2 regions of the Nitrincola nitratireducens genome follow, and region 2 is predicted to be linked to the other one. Evidence: predicted binding sites of a transcription regulator. Region 2 holds the regulator's gene; the other holds the start of a gene.
What was found. The regulator LexA, encoded in region 2, represses DNA repair genes until DNA is damaged. The targets are predictions, from matches to a motif close to TACTGTNTANNTANACAGTA.

Region 1 (11,141 bases), on a different contig from region 2:
TCTCTGTTGCTTGAAGGGCGTCTAGCAGAAAGGGATTTTGAATCGTTACACTGATGTGAATAAACAGCGTAATTGTTAATGAACTCGAAGCATTTCCCTTGCATGCTCAAAGGACGTGTCCGTGAGTTCAATTCCTCCTAGCATTCGTGCCACTTCGTGCACTCTTCTATCATCACTTAGAACATCAATTCGCGTTTGCGTCTGATTTTTTTGACTTGTTTTACTCACGAAGAGATGCTGGTGCCCCTGAGAGGCAACTTGAGGCTGGTGTGTCACGCATAAAACTTGAGTGCGCTCGCCAAGCTTTCTAAGCATGCGTCCAACGACCTCTGCTATCGCTCCACCAATGCCCACATCGACTTCATCAAAGACCAGCGTGGGTGTATTAGATGTTTCGGCAGTGACCACCTGAATGGCAAGGCTGATACGAGACAGCTCACCACCAGATGCAACTTTGGCAAGCGGTTTAGCTTTTTGGCCTTTGTTAGTGCTAATTAAGAATTCAACCTCTTCCAAGCCCGCAGCACTGTAGGTGTTTTGAGCCAATGGTGTTAGTTGAACTGAGAAGTGTGCGGCAAGCATACCCAGAGTGTGTAATTGACTATCAACGGCTTTGCTAAGCTTTTCAGCAAATTGCTGTCTCTTTTTACTTAGGTTTTCGGCCTGTTTAAGGTACGCTGCTAAGGCGAGGTCTACTTCTGCTTTAAGTTCGGCTATTGCTTCATCTGAGCGGCTGATGTTGCTCATTTCATCTTGTAATTGTCGATGTAAAGCGGGCAGTTGTTCGGGCAATACTCGATGTTTGCGAGCGACATCATAGATGCTGGTTAAGCGCTCAGTCACTTCTTGCAAACGTTCAGGATTGATTTCAACGCTGTCGACATAATGTCGAATTTCGTGTCCCGCTTCATCGATTTGAATCAACGCACTGTTGAGCAATTCATTGGCTTGTAGCAAACGTGGCGACTGGCTTTGCATGTTGTCAAGCAGTTGTAAGCAGTGGTTCAAAATTGCGATGGCATTTTCGTCTTCACTGTCACTGGTTAATGCCAGTAACTGATGACCAGAGCGAAGAATATCTCCCGCATTTTCGAGCCTTTGCTGTTCTTCTTCTAGGTCCGATAATTCGGCTTCGGTTAAGCTAAGTTGCTCCAGTTCTTCGAGTTGATAGCTAAGTAATTGGATTCGGGCGTTTTTTTCGCTGCTTTGCTCTGTTGCGACCTTTAGTTCGTTTTGTAAGTGATGCCAGCGTAAGAAGTGACGTTTAACGTCTTCCGCTAGGGGAGTATGGTTGGCATAGGCATCCAATAAGACGCGGTGATGATCTTTTTTAAGTAAACGTTGATGTTCGTGTTGACCATGAATATCCACCAAAAGCTGCCCCAATTCTTTAAGCATGGCTAAGGGAGTGGGCTGACCATTGATATAGCTTCGGCTACGACCTTCGTTCGTGATAATGCGTCTGACAAGGCATTCTGAGTCCTGCTCAAGATCATGCTCTTTAAGCCAATTGAGTGCTTCGGGAATCTGGGTGATGTCATAGCTGGCTGCAATCTCGGCGCGCTCAGCGCCAACCCTGACGGTGTCTGAATCGGCGCGATCACCCAGGGTTAGGCCCAATGCGTCAAGCATGATGGACTTACCTGCGCCGGTTTCCCCGCTAATGACCGTCATTCCAGTATTTAGGTCTAAGTCAAGGCGTTCAACAATGGCAAAATTTCGGATTGATAATTGGGTCAGCATGATGGTCAACACATGGTTATTTATACAGTAGTTAATGTATAAGCCATTTTGAAAAAACGCGCAAGTCTTGAGTGAAAAAACTTTTGCTAGCCCTTGAAGACGAGCCTGATGCCCCCATCTAGGGTAATAACTTTTTTGCGGGTTTTTTGATTAGTTAATGGGAGAAGTAAGATGGCGACTGAGCAACAGAAGCAGTCTGAACAGCAGCATGCAGAGTCACGTGATGAGAATTTAGTCGATCAGGTTGAGTCTTCTGTAAACGAGGCCGATCTTGCTGAAGAGATCAGCGAAGCATCTGCGCAACAGGGAGCAGAGCCAGCTGAGTTGCTTGTGTTGGCACAAGCGCGTATTGATGAATTGACCCACGAATTGAGTGAACAAAAATTAAGAACAGCGGCCGAAGTTCAAAATATTCGCCGTCGTGCAGAACAAGATGTCGAAAAAGCGCATAAATTCGCACTGGATAAGTTCGCTCAAGAATTGCTGCCTGTTGTTGATAGTTTGGAAAGAGCAATTGATGCCTGCCAAGCGGAAGATGATGCGACGGTAGCGTTACGCGAAGGGGTGGAGATGACCCTAACGCTTTTCTTAAATAGCGTTGCCAAGTTCAACCTAGAGCCTGTCAATCCGATTGAGCAGCCTTTTGATCCCGAGTTGCATCAGGCCATTTCAATGGTAGATGTTCCAAATATGGCGGCGAATACAGTGGTTTCTGTGATGCAGAAGGGCTACACGCTGAATGGACGCTTAGTGCGCCCTGCCATGGTCGTTGTTGCAAAAGGTTAATTTTTAGGCTTGAAATGTCTTGATTAAACCCCATATACACATCATCGAAAAAATACGTTTTTACAACGATTACAGAATTTAAACCGCACGGCGGTTATGAAACAGACGGAGCATAAAATGGGCAGAATTATCGGTATTGATTTAGGTACAACCAACTCATGCGTTGCAATTCTTGATGGCGACAAAACACGCGTAATCGAAAACGCAGAAGGGGATCGTACCACTCCATCGATTATCGCCTTTACGAACGATGGCGAGACGCTTGTGGGCCAGTCTGCCAAACGTCAGGCGGTGACCAACCCAGACAACACGCTATTCGCGATCAAGCGACTGATTGGTCGTCGTTTTGAAGACGATGTCGTGCAAAAAGATATCAAGATGGTGCCGTACAAAATTGTCAAAGCTGACAATGGCGATGCTTGGGTACAAGTACGCGACAAAAAAATGGCACCACCACAGGTCTCTGCAGAGATCCTGAAAAAAATGAAAAAAACCGCTGAAGACTTCCTAGGTGAAGCCGTAACCGAAGCGGTTATTACAGTACCGGCTTACTTCAATGATTCTCAGCGTCAAGCAACAAAAGATGCGGGTCGTATTGCAGGCTTAGAAGTTAAACGTATCATCAACGAGCCAACGGCTGCGGCTTTGGCGTACGGTATGGACCAGTCTAAAGGCGATAAAACCATCGCTGTATTTGACTTGGGTGGCGGTACTTTCGACGTCTCAATCATTGAGATTGCCGATGTTGATGGTGAGCATCAATTCGAAGTGTTGGCGACAAACGGTGATACCTTCTTGGGTGGTGAAGATTTCGACTTAGCAATCATTAACTACTTGGCGGATCAGTTTAAGAAAGAATCGGGTATTGATCTGCATAATGATCCTTTAGCGCTACAGCGTTTGAAAGAAGCGGCTGAAAAAGCAAAAGTAGAATTGTCATCATCACAGCAAACCGATGTGAATTTACCGTACATCACCGCAGACGCAAGTGGTCCAAAACACTTAAACGTTAAGCTGACACGTGCTAAATTGGAATCCTTGGTTGAAGATTTGGTTGAGCGTTCATTAGAGCCTTGCCGCATTGCGATGAAAGATGCAGGTTTATCAGCGTCTGAAATCAACGAAGTCATTCTCGTTGGCGGTCAGACACGTATGCCACTGGTGCAAAAGCGTGTTAGTGAGTTCTTTGGTAAAGAGCCACGCAAAGACGTCAACCCAGATGAGGCTGTTGCGATTGGTGCGGCGATTCAGGGCGCGGTACTGTCCGGTGACGTAAAAGACGTTCTCTTGCTCGACGTAACACCTTTAAGCTTGGGTATTGAGACCATGGGTGGGGTTGCGACGCCGCTGATTGAGAAAAACACTACGATTCCAACCAAAAAATCTCAGGTGTTCTCAACCGCGGATGACAATCAAACAGCGGTAACGATTCATGTTGTTCAGGGTGAGCGTAAGCAAGCGTCACAAAACAAGTCGTTGGGACGTTTCGATTTGGCAGATATTCCACCAGCACCTCGTGGCGTACCGCAAATTGAAGTGACGTTCGACATCGATGCCAACGGTATCTTGAACGTGTCTGCGAAGGATAAAGCGACTGGCAAGCAACAGTCTATCGTGATCAAAGCCTCTTCAGGTTTGAGCGATGACGAAGTTGAGCAAATGGTACGCGATGCTGAGGCGCATGCTGAAGAAGACCGTAAGTTTGAAGAGTTGTCACAAGCACGTAACCAAGGCGATGCCATGGTTCACACCGCTAAGAAGACTCTAAAAGATGCGGGCGATAAAGTGTCTGCAGACGAAAAAACCAACATTGAAAGTGCTATTTCTGCACTTGAAGACGTCCTAAAAGGCGACGACAAGGCTGAGATTGAAAGCAAAACTGAAGCACTGACTGAAGCGATTTCAGCTGTGGCTCAAAAAATGTATGCAGATGCCGCCGCTGCTGAGGGAGCATCTGATGCAGGTGCTGAACAAAAGCCTGCCGATGATGTGGTTGATGCAGAGTTTGAAGAAGTTAAGGATGATAAAAAGTAAGCATCCGCGGCTGTAAAGTACAAATGTGTGGCAGCGCGGGCAAAGGCCCGCGTTGTCGTGTCCGGCTCCCGGAGGAGTCATAGATAACCGGATCAGATTCGGACTATGTCAAAAACAGACTACTACGAACTACTGGGTGTCTCTCGTGATGCCTCAGACCGCGATATCAAAAAAGCGTATCGCCGTCTTGCAATGAAATATCATCCGGATCGTAATCCCGGAGATAAAGAGTCAGAAGATAAATTCAAAGAGCTAAGCGAAGCCTACGAAGTCTTGTCTGACAATCAGAAAAAAGCGGCCTATGACCGATTTGGTCATGCGGGTGTTGATGGTCAAGCCGGTGGCTTTGGCGGAGGCGGTGGCTTTGAAGGTAACTTCTCAGATATCTTTGGCGATGTCTTTGGGGATATCTTCGGTGGAGGGCAGCGTCGCAGCAGTGTGCAGCGAGGTGCCGATCTACGTTACAACCTAGACCTTACGCTTGAAGAAGCCGTACGTGGTTGTGAAAAAAGTTTGCGCGTACCTTCTTTGGCCAGTTGCGACGTCTGCAACGGCAGTGGTGCGAAACCTGGAACCAGTGCTAAAACCTGTTCAACCTGTGGTGGTGTGGGTCAGGTTAGAATGCAGCAGGGGTTTTTCTCTGTTCAGCAAACCTGTCCTACCTGTCATGGCTCGGGCAAGATTATTCCAGATCCTTGCACAGCGTGTCATGGGCATGGACGTGTTGAAAAGGTCAAAACGCTTCAGGTTAAAATTCCTGCAGGTGTTGATACAGGTGATCGTATTCGCTTGGCCGGAGAAGGTGAAGCTGGCGCCAATGGTGGCCCAACGGGCGACTTGTATGTTCAGGTAAATGTCCGTGAACATCCGATCTTCCAGCGTGATGGAAAGCACTTATATTGTGAAGTTCCAATCAGCTTCGTGGATGCCGCACTCGGTGGCGAGCTTGACGTGCCAACATTGGATGGACGCGTCAAACTAAAAGTACCTGCGGAGACGCAAACCGGAAAGTTATTCCGCTTGCGTGGCAAAGGTATAACGCCAGTTCGCGGTGGTGGTGTGGGCGATTTGATGGTCAAAGTGATTGTTGAAACACCGGTTAATCTTAACAGTCGTCAGAAAGAGCTCTTACGTGAGTTTCAGGATGCAACTGAAGAAGGGCAGCATAAGCACAGCCCCAAGCGTCACGGGTTTTTTGACTCGGTTAAGAAATTTTTTGAAGACATGACCTAAGCCATTAGGGGCAGTAAGGAAAAGTAATGATCAAAATAGCAGTCACAGGTGCCGCTGGGCGCATGGGTAAAACCTTAATCGAAGCGGTCACTCAAGCTGAAGGAGTCACTCTGCTGCCGCCATTGTTGAACCGAGCAGTTCGTTGCTGGGAGCCGATGCTGGCGAGCTGGCAGGTGTTGGTAAGCTCGGTGTTACACTAGTGGCATCCTTAGCCGAAGCGGTGAAGGATTTTGATGTGTTAATTGACTTTACCGCCCCTGACGTCACTATGCAAAATTTGGCGTTTTGTGTTGAGCATAAGAAGCAAATCGTCATTGGGACGACGGGCTTATCCGATGAGCAAAAAGCAACACTTACGCGTGCAGGTGAGCAAATTGCAGTTGTGTTTGCCCCAAATATGAGTGTGGGTGTGAACCTCTGTTTTAAGCTTCTTGAGATTGCCGCAAAAGCATTGGGTGATGACGGTGGTTACGATATTGAGGTGATCGAAGCGCATCATCGACATAAAGTGGATGCACCTTCAGGTACCGCTCTGAGAATGGGTGAAGTCGTTGCAGATGCATTAGGGCGTGACCTCAAAACTTGTGCTGTTTATGGTAGGGAAGGCTATACCGGACCAAGATCAGCCAAAGAAATTGGTTTTGAGACCATCCGTGCGGGCGATGTCGTTGGTGATCACACCGTTCTGTTTGCAACAGAGGGTGAACGCATCGAAATCACGCACAAAGCCTCAAGTCGAATGACCTTTGCTAAAGGCGCTGTTCGAGCGGCAGGCTGGTTACAGGATAAATCGGCCGGTCTGTACGATATGCAGGATGTATTATCGCTCAGATAAAGTAGGTTTCAGCAGACTCTCTATTCAATAAGCGAGTCTGCTGTGCCTTTACTGATGGCTCCCAAGTTCACAGTACCATTCTCCCGAGGCGTTACGTCCTATCTGTAAATGCCGCATTGGAAATATCCCTTCTTTTCGGTCTTCAAAATAAAAGCGCAATGCATTGGTGATGGTTGGAAAGGCGAGTTCGTCCCACGGAATCTCATCTTCAGAAAACAACTTCACCTCAAGTGACTCTTCACTGACACTGAACTTTGGTTCGGGCAAGGTTGCCAGATAAATGATTTGTACCTGATCCACATGCAGTATGGAGGTTAGGGTGTAGAGTTTTTCGATATGAACCTTTGCATTGGCTTCTTCGTAAGTCTCTCGAAGAGCAGCTTGCTCTGTTGATTCGCCATTTTCCATAAAGCCTGCTGGTAGCGTCCATAGTCCGTAGCGAGGCTCAATTGCGCGCTTGCACAGCAACACTTGGTTTTTGTAGACAGGAAGGCAGCCCGCAATGATGCGAGGGTTTTCATAATGCACAGTATGGCAGTGATCACAAACATAGCGATGTCGGTTATCACCTGCGGGAATTTTATGTGAGACGTTCGCGCCGCACTGAGAGCAAAATTTCATAGAATCTTCCTTTTTTATTCAACCGTATTTTAGACAGGAGAGAACGGACTAGTCGACCCCCTTTTTACGGGTTATCATGAATTAAGTTCAGGAGGTGGTATGCTTTCAGATGCATTAAAACAATTATCGACATCGTCCTTGGTGTCTTCGTACATCAGGCGAAGAAGCCGCTATTTTAGTTCCCCTTACGCAGGATGAGATGAACCCTGAGTTGATCTTGACTGTAAGGGCGCAGCATTTAAACAGCCATAAGGGCGAAGTGTGCTTTCCGGGTGGTAAGCGAGATGCAATTGATCACTGTTTACAAACCACGGCTCTGCGTGAGGCTCATGAAGAAATTGGGCTGATGCCAGAGCAGGTCAAGGTGCAAATGACCTTGAGCCAGGTCGTGTCTAAGCATGGTTTACAAGTGACCCCTTGGGTCGGTGTCATTCCAGCGCAAGTTGAACTTGTCCCTAATCCTGCCGAAATCGCACGAATCTTTCGTGTGCCGATTCGTTATTTTCTCGAGTGCCCAGCGCCCATTACGCATCGATTTGAGCGTAATGGTCAAGAATGGCTCGTACCTGCTTGGCGCTATGAGGGTGAGTTGATCTGGGGGTTAACTGCACATGTGATTAATGAGCTGCTCACCGTAGGCTTTAATAAGCCGTCTGCATTTCCAGTCCGCCCCGAAAGACGTTTGGCTGAAAAAGACGCTTAGCTCTTTTTGGCCATGCGTGCTGTCTGAATAAATTTATCGTGTATTTGTAAGGTTTCAACGCGATAGCCGTTAATCTCTAAGCAGACATTAGCATCCGGTAATGACTCGAGTGTTTCGGTAATCAGACCATTGAGTGTTTTGGGGCCATCGGTGGGTAAGTCCCAATCCAAGGCGCGATTGATGTCACGAATATAAGCACCGCCGTCAATAAAGAAACTGCCATCCTCTTGGGGGTGTATATCTTCAATCAGATCGTTGTTTTGCTCAGAGAGTTCTCCAACGATTTCTTCCAAAATATCTTCCAGTGTTACGATCCCTTCGACATCGCCATATTCATCAACCACAATACCAATGCGGCGGCTTTCTTTTTGAAAGTTAAGCAATTGTGTCTGTAAGGGGGTGCTTTCAGGAACGAAATAAGGCTCGCGGGCTACCGCAAGAATGGCCTCTTTTGTCACCTCGCCTTTTTGAATGAGCTGGGCAAGGTTGCGCATATGTAAAAGACCAACAACCTGATTAATATCGCCATGAAAAATGGGCAATCGTGTATGCTGAGTCTTAGACAGCTGAGTTAAAATGGTATCTAAGCTCTCATCAAGGTCGATGCCTTCGACCTCATTGCGCGGAATCATAATGTCATTGACAGTGACAGCCTCTAATTCCAGCACGCCTAACAGCATTGATTGATTGCGTTTGGGCAGTAAAGCTCCCGCTTCATTGACCAAAGTTCTGAGCTCTTCTGTGCTTAAATGATCACTGCCTTGGCCATTCATATTAATGCGTAGCATGCGCATGAGGCCGTTGGTGATGGTATTGATGATCCACACCATGGGGTACATGATTTTAAGTAGAGGCCTGAGTATAAATGCCGCAGGAAAAGCAATGCGCTCTGGATGAATAGCAGCAATTGTTTTTGGGGTCACTTCTGCAAAAATGAGTATGATCAGCGTCAGCAGACCAGTAGCGATGGCAATGCCCGCATCTCCCCATAAGCGAACGGCGATGATCGTTGCAATGGCGGAGGCAAGAATATTAACGAAATTGTTACCAATTAAAATGACCCCAATCAGTCGATCAGGGCGCTCTAGCAACTGACTGGCTTGGCAGGCACCTCGGTGCTTCTGTTTGACCAAGTGCCTTAGTCGATAACGATTCAATGCCATCATTGACGTTTCGGAGCTGGAAAAAAAGGCTGAAAGAAAAATTAAAAATACAAGTAGAATCAGCAAAGAACCTATCGACGCGTCTTCCAAGAGATCAGACCTTTTTTATTGAATGGCCTTGTATTTTCTGAGTCGAGCCCAGTTCTGTCAATAGTTATATGTTAATTCGTTAGAATCAGTTCTAATACGAGTTTGGAGCCAAAAAAACCCAGCATTAATAGGATAAATCCACCAATTGTCCAGCGAATGGCAGTATTCCCACGCCAACCCAATGTTGCACGACCAATCAGTAAGCCTGTGAAAATGATCCAAGCCCCAATCGACAGCAGCGTTTTATGCACCAAGTGTTGAGCAAACAAGTTGTCGACAAACAAAAAACCACTTAAAAGAGCCGCGCTCAGTAAAATAGTGCCCACCCAGATCATTTCAAACAACAAACGCTCCATCACTTGCAGTGGTGGTAAACTCGCAACCAGTCCACGCGTATGGTGTTGTTTAAGCGCCAGTTGTTGTCGAGACAAGAGCAAGGCTTGCAGTACGGCTAAAGTGAAAATACTGTAGGCTAAAATCGACAAGAGAATATGAACGATTAATCCACCTTCATAAGGACGATGAACACCGGATGATGGAATAAATGCAGCACAGAGCGTAGCGAGCATTGCCATTGGCAGCACGCCAATAAAAAGGTTGTCCACTCGTTGCCTGAAGCTGCTGCCGATGACGAGGGCTGTGACAAGCCAAGCGATCAAAGAGCCTACGCTGAAAAGACCTAAATCTATCCCCTGTGCATGATGAAGTGTGAAGTACACGGAGACACCATGCGCTAAGAAGCCCAAAATCGCAAAGACAAGAACCTTGATGCGAACATCAGAGGTTTTACCCTTGGCACGTTGCCACTGAAGCCAGGATGCGATGGCGTAAAAGAAAGAGGTTGCAAATGTCGTACTGATCAGCATCTTAGAAAATCTCCTTATCGGAGTGCAAGTTTGGCATAAACTCCTCTCAGAAGAAATATAAGCTGCCGTCTTGAGAACAGCTTCTGTATAATGTCACCATAAAAGAATGACAGCTTTGACTTCATTGTGTTGCTGATTCCAGCCATGGCGGGGCAAAGACACAAACCAGGGGCACCCGATGTTTGATAATTTAACAGATAGACTCACGCAAACCCTGCGGAGTGTGACCGGTCAGGCGCGCCTGACTGAAGACAATATTAAAGGCACCTTGCGTGAAGTGCGCATGGCGTTGTTGGAGGCGGATGTTGCGCTTCCGGTTGTAAAAGAGTTCATTAACGGTGTTAAAGAGCGTGCCGTCGGGCAAGAGGTGAGCAGAAGCCTCAGTCCTGGGCAGGTCTTTGTCAAAATCGTAAATGAAGAACTGATTAAAGTGATGGGTGAGGCCAATTCTGAGCTTAACCTCAGTGTGACTCCACCTGCTGTCATCATGATGGCGGGTCTTCAGGGGGCGGGTAAAACCACCTCGGTTGCCAAGCTTGCGCGTTTCTTGAAAGAGCGTAAAAAGAAAAAAGTACTCGTCGTCTCAGCAGACGTATACCGTCCTGCCGCGATACGCCAGCTCGAAACGCTGGCGAAGGATGTCGCGGTTGACTTTTTTCCATCGTCTGCCGATCAAAAGCCGATTGATATAGTCGAAGCGGCCATACGTCACGCTCGCTTGCAGCATCATGATGTGCTGTTGGTTGATACCGCGGGTCGTTTAGCCATTGACGAAGCAATGATGGAAGAAATCCGTCAGTTGCATGCGGCGGTCAAACCGATTGAAACGCTCTTTGTCGTTGATTCAATGACAGGGCAAGACGCAGCCAACACCGCTAAAGCCTTTAACGAAGTGCTGCCGTTAACCGGGGTCATCCTAACGAAGACCGACGGTGATGCTCGCGGTGGAGCGGCCTTATCGGTTCGTCATATAACGGGACAGCCCATCAAATTTTTAGGTGTTGGTGAAAAAACCGATGCCCTAGAGCCTTTTTATCCCGAGCGAGTCGCCTCCCGTATTCTTGGAA
Region 2 (11,141 bases):
TCCATTCCACCGACTAACGCCACAACATTCAAATCAGTGTGCGTTGTTAATGCCTCTGCATCGGCCGCAATTTGCAAGGCAAGCTCTCGTGTGGGGGCAATAATCAGTGCTCGTGGCTCTGCTAACTTTCGAGGTTGAGGTAAAGGATAATCCAGTAGGTCCGTAATAATACCAATCAAAAATGAAGCCGTCTTCCCCGTTCCCGTCTGAGCCTTCGCAATAAGATCCTTACCCTGTAAAGCCAATTCGATTGTGGCCGCCTGGATCGGTGTTGTGTACTCAAAACCAAGATCCGCGATCGCATGCATAAGATCGTCCGGCAGATTAAAGTCATGAAATCGCTTTTTATCTAGCACCTCAGGAACAACGAACTCTTTAGGAGTCCATTTTTTTGCACCCTCGGACCGCGGATCACGGCGTTTACGACGCGGTTTACGGTGAGTGTTCGAGGTGTTTTCACTGGACTCGGAAAGGTTAACGTCTGTATTCAAAGTCATGCCTACTGTTATCTATCTAATTAAGTTACGGGCGTTTGGCTAAAATATTTGACGAAAGGGCGGCAGTGCGTTCAACAACTGTCGACCATAGCGCTTTGTAACCAAACGTCTATCTAAAATGATCACTCGTCCTTGATCTTGCTCGCTGCGCAACAAGCGACCAACGGCCTGTGTCAAACGCATTGAAGCGGCTGGAATCGTCCATTGAATGAAAGCGTTACCGCCATTTTGCTCTATCCATTCCGACATTGTGGCGTCGACGGGATCGTCTGGCACACTAAACGGCAATTTGGTAATGACCACATCGGTTAAATAATCTCCAGGTAAATCTACACCTTCTGCAAAAGAGGCCAACCCAAAAATCACACTGTCTAACCCCTGATCGATACGCTCACGATGCCGACGAATGATTTCAGACTTAGGGTAATCACCTTGCGCCATCAGTCTATTCTTTATTGTTTCATCCATTCTATCAAGCACTGTCAGCATTTGCTTCCAAGAACTGAATAAAACCAACACAGCCTTCGTATTTATCAGATATTGCTTAAGAAAGTCTGCCACCTCCTCCGTATGCTCTGCGACAGAACTGGGATCGCTCCTCATCGACGGGATCTCTAAAGTGGCCGCATTGAAATAGTCAAAGGGGCTGTTCAACTGCAAAAAATGACTTTCAAAGGGTAATCCTAACCCTATTTTCACCCGATCAAAATTACCCAAAGATGTTAAGGTCGCGGAGGTCAAAACCGCACCAAAGCATGGATTCCAAAGATGCTCTTTTAGGGTTGCGGCAACGGATACCGGGCTACTGCAGCACTCATAATCGGTATAACCCGCCGAGTCATGTTTAACCACCCAACGCGCCACAGGCGTTTTTCCTTCTGCATCCACTTTAGCATAGGAATCGGCCAGCCAGCCAATCTGCTGAATACGCCCCCAGAACATCCCCATCAGCGGAAACAGCCCCTCTGCGAGACGTCGGTCTATGTCTTTGATGCTGCCCTCCATTGCATCTTTGAGCACACCCACTAACTGCTCAAACAGGGTTTCTAGACGAGCACACCCCATGGACAACTCTTTTGCAGGACCAAGCCAGTCATCTGGTTGCCGCCCACCTACAAACCGATGCCGCGGCAACCGCCCTGTGTCGTCATTATAGGCGAGTACTTGGACTAAATCTTTAAATGTTCCCAAGACTAAAAGTAAATCACTCACGGGTTGATGAAAACGACTCACTAAATCTTCAATTAAGGGAACTCGTGCTTGCTCATTAAATTGCAGTAGTTTTTTTTCTAAGTTCGCCAGCAATCGAATACTGCTCTCAATACGCATCGCATAGGAAAAATGACTCCCTGCTTTATCGGCAAGGTGGTGGCCTTCATCAAACACATAAAGCGTTTTACCGGGCTCAGGAAGAATCGCTCCCCCGCCCAAGGATAAATCGGCCAAAACCAAATCGTGGTTTGCAATAATCAGATCCGCCTCATCCATACTCTCGCGGGCACGATAAAAGGGACATACACTGAAGTTCAAGCAACGCCGATTGGTGCATTGCATATGATCACTCGTGAGCAACTGCCAACGATCATCAGGAACGGCTTTCTCTAATCGATCACGATCACCATCCACTGCCCTGTCGCATAGACTTCCATTAAGCCTTGAACATCCGCCAAGACCTGAGGTTCAAGACGCTGCTCAATTTCATCCGCATAGAGCGCCATTTGCCCCATCACCTGCTGCTGTTCCAACAATTGCTCAGCTTTAGACAAGCACAAGTATCGCCCCCGCCCTTTTGCAAGCGTGTAACGAAACTCAAGGCCTGAGTGCTGCAACAGCTCGGGAAGGTCTTTGTTCACTAACTGTTCCTGAAGGGCAACGGTAGCCGTCGAAACAATTAATTTTAACCCTTTGGCTTTTGCAATTGGCAAGGTTGCTAAGAGGTAGGCAATCGTCTTACCTGTTCCGGTTCCGGCTTCTATAACAGCAACATGCGCTTCCCCAAGGCGTTTACCTTGATCATCAAAACGAATACTGCCCAATGTCCTTGCAACAGCTGCAATCATTTGTTTTTGAGCAGAACGCGCACGCAAACCACGGCTTTCCAAAAAACGCGAGTACGTCTGTTGGATCGTTGTTTTTATTGACTCATCTAGCAAACGCATGTCCCTCTCATAAACCTTGCGCCTATTTTAACAAAATACTGGATATACAAACAGATAATACTTGACCTAATGAAAATACTGTACAAAAATGCAGTAACTGTACACAAAAACAGGCAAAAACATGAAATTAACTCAACGACAAACCCTAGTGTTGGACTGCATTCGTCAACACATTGAAAGCACAGGCTATCCCCCCACTCGCGCAGAGATCGCACTTAAGCTCGGCTTTAAATCCGCGAATGCGGCTGAAGAACACCTGAAAGCGCTGCAAAAAAAAGGGGCGATCCAGATCATACAAAATACATCGAGAGGGATACGCTTGCCAGATGCCGAACCCGATCCGGATGTCCATAGCGACATCAATCAACTGCCTGTTATAGGGTCTGTCGCGGCAGGATCACCGGTTCTTGCCGTTGAGCATATTGAACGCCGCTGTGCCATTGCTCCCGACTTTTTTACGCCATCCGCACACTATTTACTTCGTGTACGTGGCATGAGCATGAAGAACATTGGCATACTCGATGGGGATTTACTGGCCGTGCATCAAACTCAAGACGTGCGCAATGGGCAAATCGTGGTGGCTCGTATTGGCGATGAGGTCACGGTTAAGCGTTTTGAACGCAAGGGTAAAACCGTAAAATTGATCGCCGAAAATGAAGACTTCGATCCAATTTTGGTCGACCTAAGTCAAGAAGAGTTTGTCATCGAAGGGATTAGCGTCGGAGTTATTCGTCAAGGCAGTTAAACCTCGACGAAAAATGTGTATCAAGGTTTAAGTCCGGCTAAGGTTGACCGGACTTTAACAGGCAGCTTACCACTCCTGCATACCGGCTCTTTGACGTTCAAGCAGCGCTCTAAATTCAGCCAACCAAGACGTGTACTCCTGATAAACACCACTGTCTTCAGAGTGGTCAGGATTAACCTGCATAACTTGAATTTCAGATAAGCTTGTTTGAGCAGACACCTCTTTTACTTTATCAGTGGCTACCCAACAGGCTTTGTAAGCATTGTGCAGTTTGTGTAACCAACTCACAGGGTTCTCTTGCAACGCCAGCAACTCAGACAACTCTGATGACTCAAAGCCAGCCTCATCAAATGCCTGTTGTAATGCATGAATTTCGGTAATGCTCTGAGCGTTGACTCGATAGCGCTCCGCAATCTCTCTAAGAAGGGACACATAGGCTGACATCAGGTGAAACAAGATTGACTCTTGATACGATTCAATCAATGCATGCTTACTCCATCCTGATGACGCCTGAGCATTCGCTAACGCCTCTAAATGCAAACGCGCGAAGGTCAACTTCTGATTGGTTCTAGCAAGGTATACTTCTGCCATCATTTTCTCCTAGCCTACTTGGCCACCCAATTAACTTTTGCTAGATTTTTTAGCTGGGGCATCCACTTTCCAGACACCGTTGGTAAAGTAGGCCTTCCAGCCTGTTGCCTTACCCTCGACCTCCGTCATAACGTACTGCTCTTTTGTTTTGCGACTGTAACGAACAATCGTTGGATTTCCATCACTGTCTTGAACAGGCGCACTGAATAGAAACGCGTATTTACTATCAATTTCCGACTGATGAGGCAGTAATTCGGACACTAAAGGTGCACGTGTTTCTCGATTTTTCGGAAATTGACTGGCCGCCAAAAATAAACCACTGGCACCGTCACGCAAGATATAGGTATCGTCAACTTTCTCGCATGCCAATTCAGGCATAGGCACAGGATCCATTTTCGGAGGTGCGGCTTCACCATTTTTAAGCAATTTACGGGTGTTTTTACACGCCGAATTGGTGCACCCAAAAAACTTACCAAAACGACCGGTTTTCAACTGCATATCCGAACCGCACTTATCACACTCAATACTCGGGCCATCATAGCCCTTGATGCGATAACTGCCCTCTTCAATCTCGTAACCACTGCAATCTGGATTGTTACCGCACACGTGCAGCTTACGCCCCTCATCCACTAGATAAGAGTCCATTGCCGTTCCGCATAATGAGCAACGATGCTTATTGCGCAAAATTCGAGACTCTTCTTCATCGTCGCCATCCGCACTGACCACTTCATTGCCCGGAATGAGGTTAATGGTACATTTGCAGCGCTCTTTCGGTGGAAGGTTATATCCCGAACAGCCTAGAAACACGCCCGTGCTCCCAGTTCTGATCATCATTTTACGGCCACACTCTGGGCAGTCAATGTTTGTTGGTGTTGGGGTATTTGGACGCATTCCGTGCTCATTATCCTGAGCTTTTTCAAGGTGCGTGACAAAATCAGCGTAAAAACGATTGAGCAACTCTCGCCAATCCAACTGCCCTTGAGCAACCTCATCTAGATCGGCTTCCATGCGTGCCGTAAAGCTGTAATCCAGCAAATCAGCAAAGTTTTCATTCAGGCGCTCGGTGACTATATCACCCATCTTGCAGGCGTAGAAACGTCTGGATTGAGACTCAACATACCCTCTATCTTGAATCGTTGATATGATCGAAGCGTAGGTAGAAGGTCGTCCAATTCCACGCTTTTCCAGCTCTTTAACTAAACTTGCTTCGGTGTAACGAGGTGCAGGTTTGGTAAAATGTTGTTTAGGATCAAGTGATTCAAGCGCTAAGACCTCACCTTTTTTTAGGTCAGGTAAAATAACGTCTTCATCGCCTTTGGACTTGCTTGGCATCACTTTGGTGTAACCATCAAAGCGTAAAATGCGTCCTTTAGTGGAAAGTTCAAACTCGCCTGCTTGCACAATTAAGCGTGTACTGGTGTACAAGGCAGGCATCATCTGACAAGCCAAAAACTGACGACGTATCAAATCGTAGAGCCGCTCGGCATCCGACTCCATCCCAGATAAGTCTTTGGGCAGCAGCGTAACATCCGAGGGACGAATCGCCTCATGCGCTTCCTGTGCGCCATCTTTGCTTGAATAACGCACAGGGGCCTCAGGCAAATAGGCTTCACCAAACTGGGTCTGTATATAGGCTCGACAGGATTCTACGGCATCAACGCTTAAGTTGGTTGAGTCAGTACGCATGTACGTAATGTAACCGGCTTCATACAGGCGCTGCGCCATCATCATGGTCTTTTTAACACCAAAACCTAACCGAGTACTGGCTGCCTGTTGCAGTGTAGAAGTGATAAAGGGCGCCGACGGCTTACTGCTGGTCGCGCGATCTTCACGAGACACCACAGTAAAGGTTTGCGTTTTGAGCAGCTCTAGATAGTTGTTCGTTTCGGACTCAGAGGTGGGACGGAACTCACCTTCTTTATATTTAACGACCCCTAATCGCAATTGATCGGCTTGAGCCGATTGCGTTTGAGCGAACACTTCCCAGTACTCTTCAGGGTTAAACGCTCGGATTTCACGCTCACGATCCACGATCAACTTAACGGCAACGGATTGCACTCGCCCTGCAGATAAACCTCTAGCCACTTTTTCCCAAAGCAGCGGTGAGACCATATAACCCACCACACGATCAAGAAAACGCCGTGCTTGCTGAGCATTAACGCGACTCATGGCAAGATCACCCGGCTCTTCAAAGGCCTCTTGAATCGCTTTTTTGGTGATCTCGTTAAAGACCACACGCTTATAGCGTGTTTCGTCTCCGCCAATGGCTTCACGCAAGTGCCAAGCGATAGCCTCTCCTTCGCGATCCAAGTCCGTAGCGAGATAAATAGCATCTGCCGACTTGGCAAGCTTTCTTAATTCCTCTACAACTTTTTCTTTTCCTGGCAGGATCTCATAGCGAGCATCCCAGTTATTCTCAGGATCAACCCCCATTCGTCGAATGAGCTGTTCATGTGATTTGCGCTTTTTGTTCTCCGCTTTTTCTTCTGGAGAAAGCTTACGGGTCAAAGCCGCTTGACGCGCCCGCTCTTTAGGATCGGTTTGCGTACCACTGCCACTACTGGGCAAATCGCGAATATGGCCCACACTGGATTTAACCACGTATTGGCTACCGAGGTATTTGTTGATCGTCTTGGCTTTTGCCGGAGACTCGACAATAACGAGGGTCTTTCCCATTAAACTAGATCCTTAAATGCAGAGGTCTGCCCTGAAACATGGGTGCATATATAAGTGCTGTTTAGCAGCGGGTCAAGTAAAGTTGTATAATTCATTCAGTTTATCTTTACGAAAAAAAAACGATAATAGGTTCAATGCTGTTAACCTTTACCTATCAGAGTGCCAAACAGAATGCTCAGTGACAACCTCATTTTTCTTTTTTTGATCGCCGTGCTTGGACTTTTAGCACTGATATTGAACTATGTCATTACGACGCGCGAAGAAGAAAAAGCAGCGAAAAGCGCGCGCATGAAGTGGCTTAAAGATCAATCAGAACATACACTTAATGCACTATCAGTCTTGAAGGAAATCAATTGTCGATCCGACATTATTGACAAGCTAAATCAACACGCCTTGTCGCTAATAGAAGAAATCGGCATTTTGGCTCCTGACTCTGACTTGATGACCGATATCAGCAAAATCAAGGATTCCACCGACAGAGCCCGTCCCAAACCAGAAGCCTTCACAAATGACCGTGCGGTCAGAAAAGCTCAGATTTATATACGTTTTGCTGAAAAACTTTTTAGCGAAATGGTGAGTAAAGGAAAAATTACAGCCTCGTTGGCAAAATCCTATCAATTGGAACTTTACTGGCTAAACATTACGCTGGTAGCCGATGCGCACTACGCGCACGCCATGGATCAAATACAGAAGAACGATAAACTCACCGCCTTGGCGCATCTAAAACATGCAAAAGCCATGTTGGTGAGAGCCACCGTCCCTAAAAGACAAAAGCAAGAGAGGCTCGATAAGGTGCAAGTTCAACTCGATCTGCTCCAGCCCCGAAAAGATTTTGGACGTGGGGCATTGGCTGATTCGATGGATACCTATCATGAGCAAAAGCAGCGTCAGCTATAAGCCCGCTGCTAAGCTCTGAAACCGAGGCACTCTATTGCCATTACTGTCGACAACCTCTTCACAGAACAGCGTGACAGGGCGAATCCAGAGCCTCTGTCACCATACAGAGGACGATAGACAACATACCACTCTTCTGTTTCAGAATGACGAGCACATTCAATGACCTCGTATTCCGCCCCTTTGAAATGACGATAGCGTCCAGGCGTTGGATTCAACATCATATTCCTCTTAAAACTTGGCTTTTAGAACAGGCTCGATAGCCGCTTTAATTTGATCTAGCACCTCGGGCCCACCTGACTCGCGCCAATAGACCGTAAAATGCATAGGCGATGACTCGAGTGCAAATACCGACTCTGGCAAAGACTCTATGACAACAGACAGCATTTGACACTGTTCCGACGTCAATATCCCCTCACCGCGCTTCCAAGACCACTGGCTTGGCAACCCCTGATTCGCAACATTTTCCACACGAAATGCCTGCCAGGAATTCCACTGGTCTTTTTCATCGCGTGATAGATCCGATCGTAAAATCCGATACGCCGGTAGACGCTTTCGCTCAACATCCATCTCCCCTTTGGCCCGGGGTGTCTCGATGGTTGCTATTTGCACAATGAATCCCAATGCTCGCGCATGCAGACGAATTTGCGATTGCATGCGCTCTCTTGGGCTAGGCTTGATCCACATCACAGAACCAACCAATGAAAGCATGACAACTATAGAGATTACCCATTCCATACTGCTATCCTATAAGTACACACATCGACGCGCTTAGGCTGCGTCATTTTTAGACCAGACTGAGAAAGGATACTAACATGAGCACTTACAACCGCATTTTGTTAGCCATTGACTTGTCCGATGAATCCGCGCAACTCATAACCAAAGCCGCTGATCTTGCCAAACGTTATGACGCGGCCCTCAATATTATTCATGTTGTTGAGCCACTGACCTTTGCGTATGGAGGAGATGTCCCCATGGACTTATCCACCATACAAGAGCAACTGGACGAGCATGCTCAACAAAAACTTGATACCCTGTGTGCCGCGATTGATCAGCCTGTAGAGCAGCGCCATATAGTGACTGGGCATACCGAGTCTGAAATACACCGTGTCGCCAAAGAAATTAATGCCGACCTGATTGTCGTCGGCAGTCACGGTCGTCACGGCTTAGCGCTACTGCTGGGTTCAACAGCAAATGGCGTGCTTCACGGTGCCATATGCGATGTTCTAGCCATCAGGGTAAAAAGTTAACCTTGCTTGAGGCCATCCATTTACATGGCCTCAAGTTCTAACCAACGCTCCATCAGCTGCTCTGCTTTTTGCTCAAGCTCCTGAAGCATCTGCAGTTGGCTCGCGACCTGATCACGATCCTGATTGTAAAAATCAGGTGCAGAGCAGATTTGTCGCATTTTCTCCAACTCAGCTTCTGCGTTTTCCAACAGGCCTGGCAGCGTTTCTAACTCGCGCTGAAGCTTGTAACTCAGTTTAGTGCGCGCTGGTGCACTTTTTGATTCTGTGGCACTAGACACCGAGCTTGGCGAAGAAACGGGCGGCGTTGCGTCAGCCTTAACTGAGGCGCTTTTTTCCAGAACAGGCCGTTGACGCAACCAATCCTGATAGCCACCGACATACTCCTGCACCTTGCCATTACCCTCAAAGACCAGAGTACTGGTGACAACATGATCCAAAAAGGTTCGGTCATGGCTGACAATTAACAAGGTCCCTTGAAACTCTAAGAGGATTTCCTCTAACAGCTCTAGGGTTTCTATATCCAGATCGTTGGTTGGCTCATCGAGGACAAGAATATTGGCAGGTTTACTGAATACTTTTGCCAACAACACTCGGTTACATTCCCCACCCGAGAGGGCTTTGACAGGCGTTCTCGCACGTTCAGGACTGAACAAGAAGTCAGACAGGTAACCGATGATATGACGGGCACGACCATTGATTTCAATGCTTTCTCGACCGCCTGACACATTGTCGATAATGGTTTTCTCGGGGTCCAACGCATCACGCATTTGATCGAAATAAGCGACTTCCAGCTTAGTTCCTAAGCGCACCGTCCCGGTGTCAGGCTCAAGCTGACCCAACAAGAGCTTTAATAACGTACTCTTACCTGCGCCATTAGGACCAATCAAGCCGATACGATCACCGCGCTGAATACTTAAGGTCAGCGTATCGATTAAACATTCGCCTTTAAACGACTTGGAGACGGCCTCCAACTCAGTAACCAATTTACCTGAGCGCTGAGCCTCGTCCATTCCAAATTTCGCATTTCCTTGACGCATACGTCGCTCGGAGCGCTCTTTTCGCATTTTTTCGAGTGCCCTGACACGCCCCTCGTTACGGGTACGCCGTGCTTTAATGCCTTGACGTATCCAGCGCTCTTCTTGAGCGAGCTTTTTATCAAACTCAGCCTGATGCCGCGCTTCTTCTTCCAACAGGGCTTGTTTTTGCTCTAAATACTGACTGTAGCTGCCCGGAAAACGCGTCAAAATTCCGCGATCCAACTCAAGAATAGTGGTAGCTAAATGCTCCACTAACGAGCGATCGTGTGAAATAAACAACAAGCCGCCCTGGAAGTCGAGCAGCATCTTTTCCATCCACTCAATCGCTTCGATATCCAAATGGTTGGTTGGCTCATCGAGTAACAACAAATCAGGATTCTGAACCAAGGCAGCACCCAATGCCGCTCTTCGACGCCAACCTCCAGACAACTCCGCCATTTTTTTGGTTGGATCCAGGCCAAGTTTCGCAATAATTGTGTCAACACGCTGCTCTAACTGCCAACCATCAACCGCCTCCAAAGCGTGCTGCAGGCGATCCAGTTCGCGCATATCGGATTCACTGGCCGTCATCGCCAAGGTTTCATATTGCTCTCGCAGGCTAGTACATCCGCCAACCCAGCCGTCACAACATCTCTAACGGGTCGTTCATCGGCAGCAGGCAACATTTGTGGCAATTGAGCAATGCGTAAAGATGGAGCACGCCATAAAGTGCCATTATCAGGCTGCTGCTCACCGTTAATCAGTTTTAAAAGGGTTGATTTACCTGCGCCATTTAAACCGACCAATGCAACACGCTCACCTGCCTCTATCTGCAAGGAAGCGTTGTCTAGGATAATTTGTGTACCAAACGCAAGCGACAACGAATCTATTCGGATCAGTGACATGAAATTCTCAAGGGTCTTGAATCAAAAAATACTATTCTACCCTAAAGACACGAAATCGGCCTAATCTCTTCTCTAAAAGCCTAAAAAAACGCTACACTCTCTTTAATTCAGTGTTAAACAATCGGAGTCATCTTATCGTGCCTGGTACCCAGTTTTTTTGTGCGCTTACGGCTAGCGTTTTGCTCTCATCCTGTGTTCAAGCCACCCCCTCGCTTGAGAGCCAAAGAACACTTTACTTATCAACATTAAATGCATTGGAAACAGGCAATCAAACTGACTATATCAATGGCTTGAAACAACTACAGAACTACCCACTTCTGCCCTATCTAACCTTTTCGGAACAATCTAAACAATTGCCCAGGCTTAATGCTGGCGAAGTTGAAGAACTCTTGGACCAGTATCAAGGCA

Region 1: a site for LexA is predicted at 1,754-1,773, ahead of recN (DNA repair protein RecN). Genes of this name have one in related genera too.

The regions. Positions count from the first base shown of each region.
Region 1 is NZ_AONB01000024.1:49,524-60,664, reverse strand. It holds gene recN (DNA repair protein RecN) at 76-1,743, opposite strand; gene grpE (nucleotide exchange factor GrpE) at 1,915-2,529, shown strand; gene dnaK (molecular chaperone DnaK) at 2,626-4,563, shown strand; gene dnaJ (molecular chaperone DnaJ) at 4,669-5,796, shown strand; partial or broken gene dapB (4-hydroxy-tetrahydrodipicolinate reductase) at 5,823-6,631, shown strand; gene D791_RS16530 (NUDIX hydrolase) at 6,680-7,252, opposite strand; gene D791_RS16525 (NUDIX hydrolase) at 7,425-7,955, shown strand; gene D791_RS16520 (HlyC/CorC family transporter) at 7,952-9,208, opposite strand; gene D791_RS16515 (cytochrome C assembly family protein) at 9,280-10,074, opposite strand; gene ffh (signal recognition particle protein) at 10,253-11,141, shown strand, end outside.
Region 2 is NZ_AONB01000029.1:7,589-18,729, reverse strand. It holds partial or broken gene rhlB (ATP-dependent RNA helicase RhlB) at 1-497, opposite strand, end outside; gene D791_RS17570 (helicase C-terminal domain-containing protein) at 537-2,123, opposite strand; gene D791_RS21235 (DEAD/DEAH box helicase) at 2,099-2,656, opposite strand; gene lexA (transcriptional repressor LexA) at 2,778-3,401, shown strand; gene D791_RS17560 (DUF6586 family protein) at 3,468-3,992, opposite strand; gene topA (type I DNA topoisomerase) at 4,023-6,668, opposite strand; gene D791_RS17550 (hypothetical protein) at 6,840-7,565, shown strand; partial or broken gene D791_RS19825 (DUF1653 domain-containing protein) at 7,560-7,783, opposite strand; gene D791_RS17545 (hypothetical protein) at 7,794-8,300, opposite strand; gene D791_RS17540 (universal stress protein) at 8,378-8,812, shown strand; gene D791_RS17535 (ATP-binding cassette domain-containing protein) at 8,833-10,419, opposite strand; gene D791_RS21930 (ATP-binding cassette domain-containing protein) at 10,416-10,733, opposite strand; gene D791_RS17530 (transglycosylase SLT domain-containing protein) at 10,871-11,141, shown strand, end outside.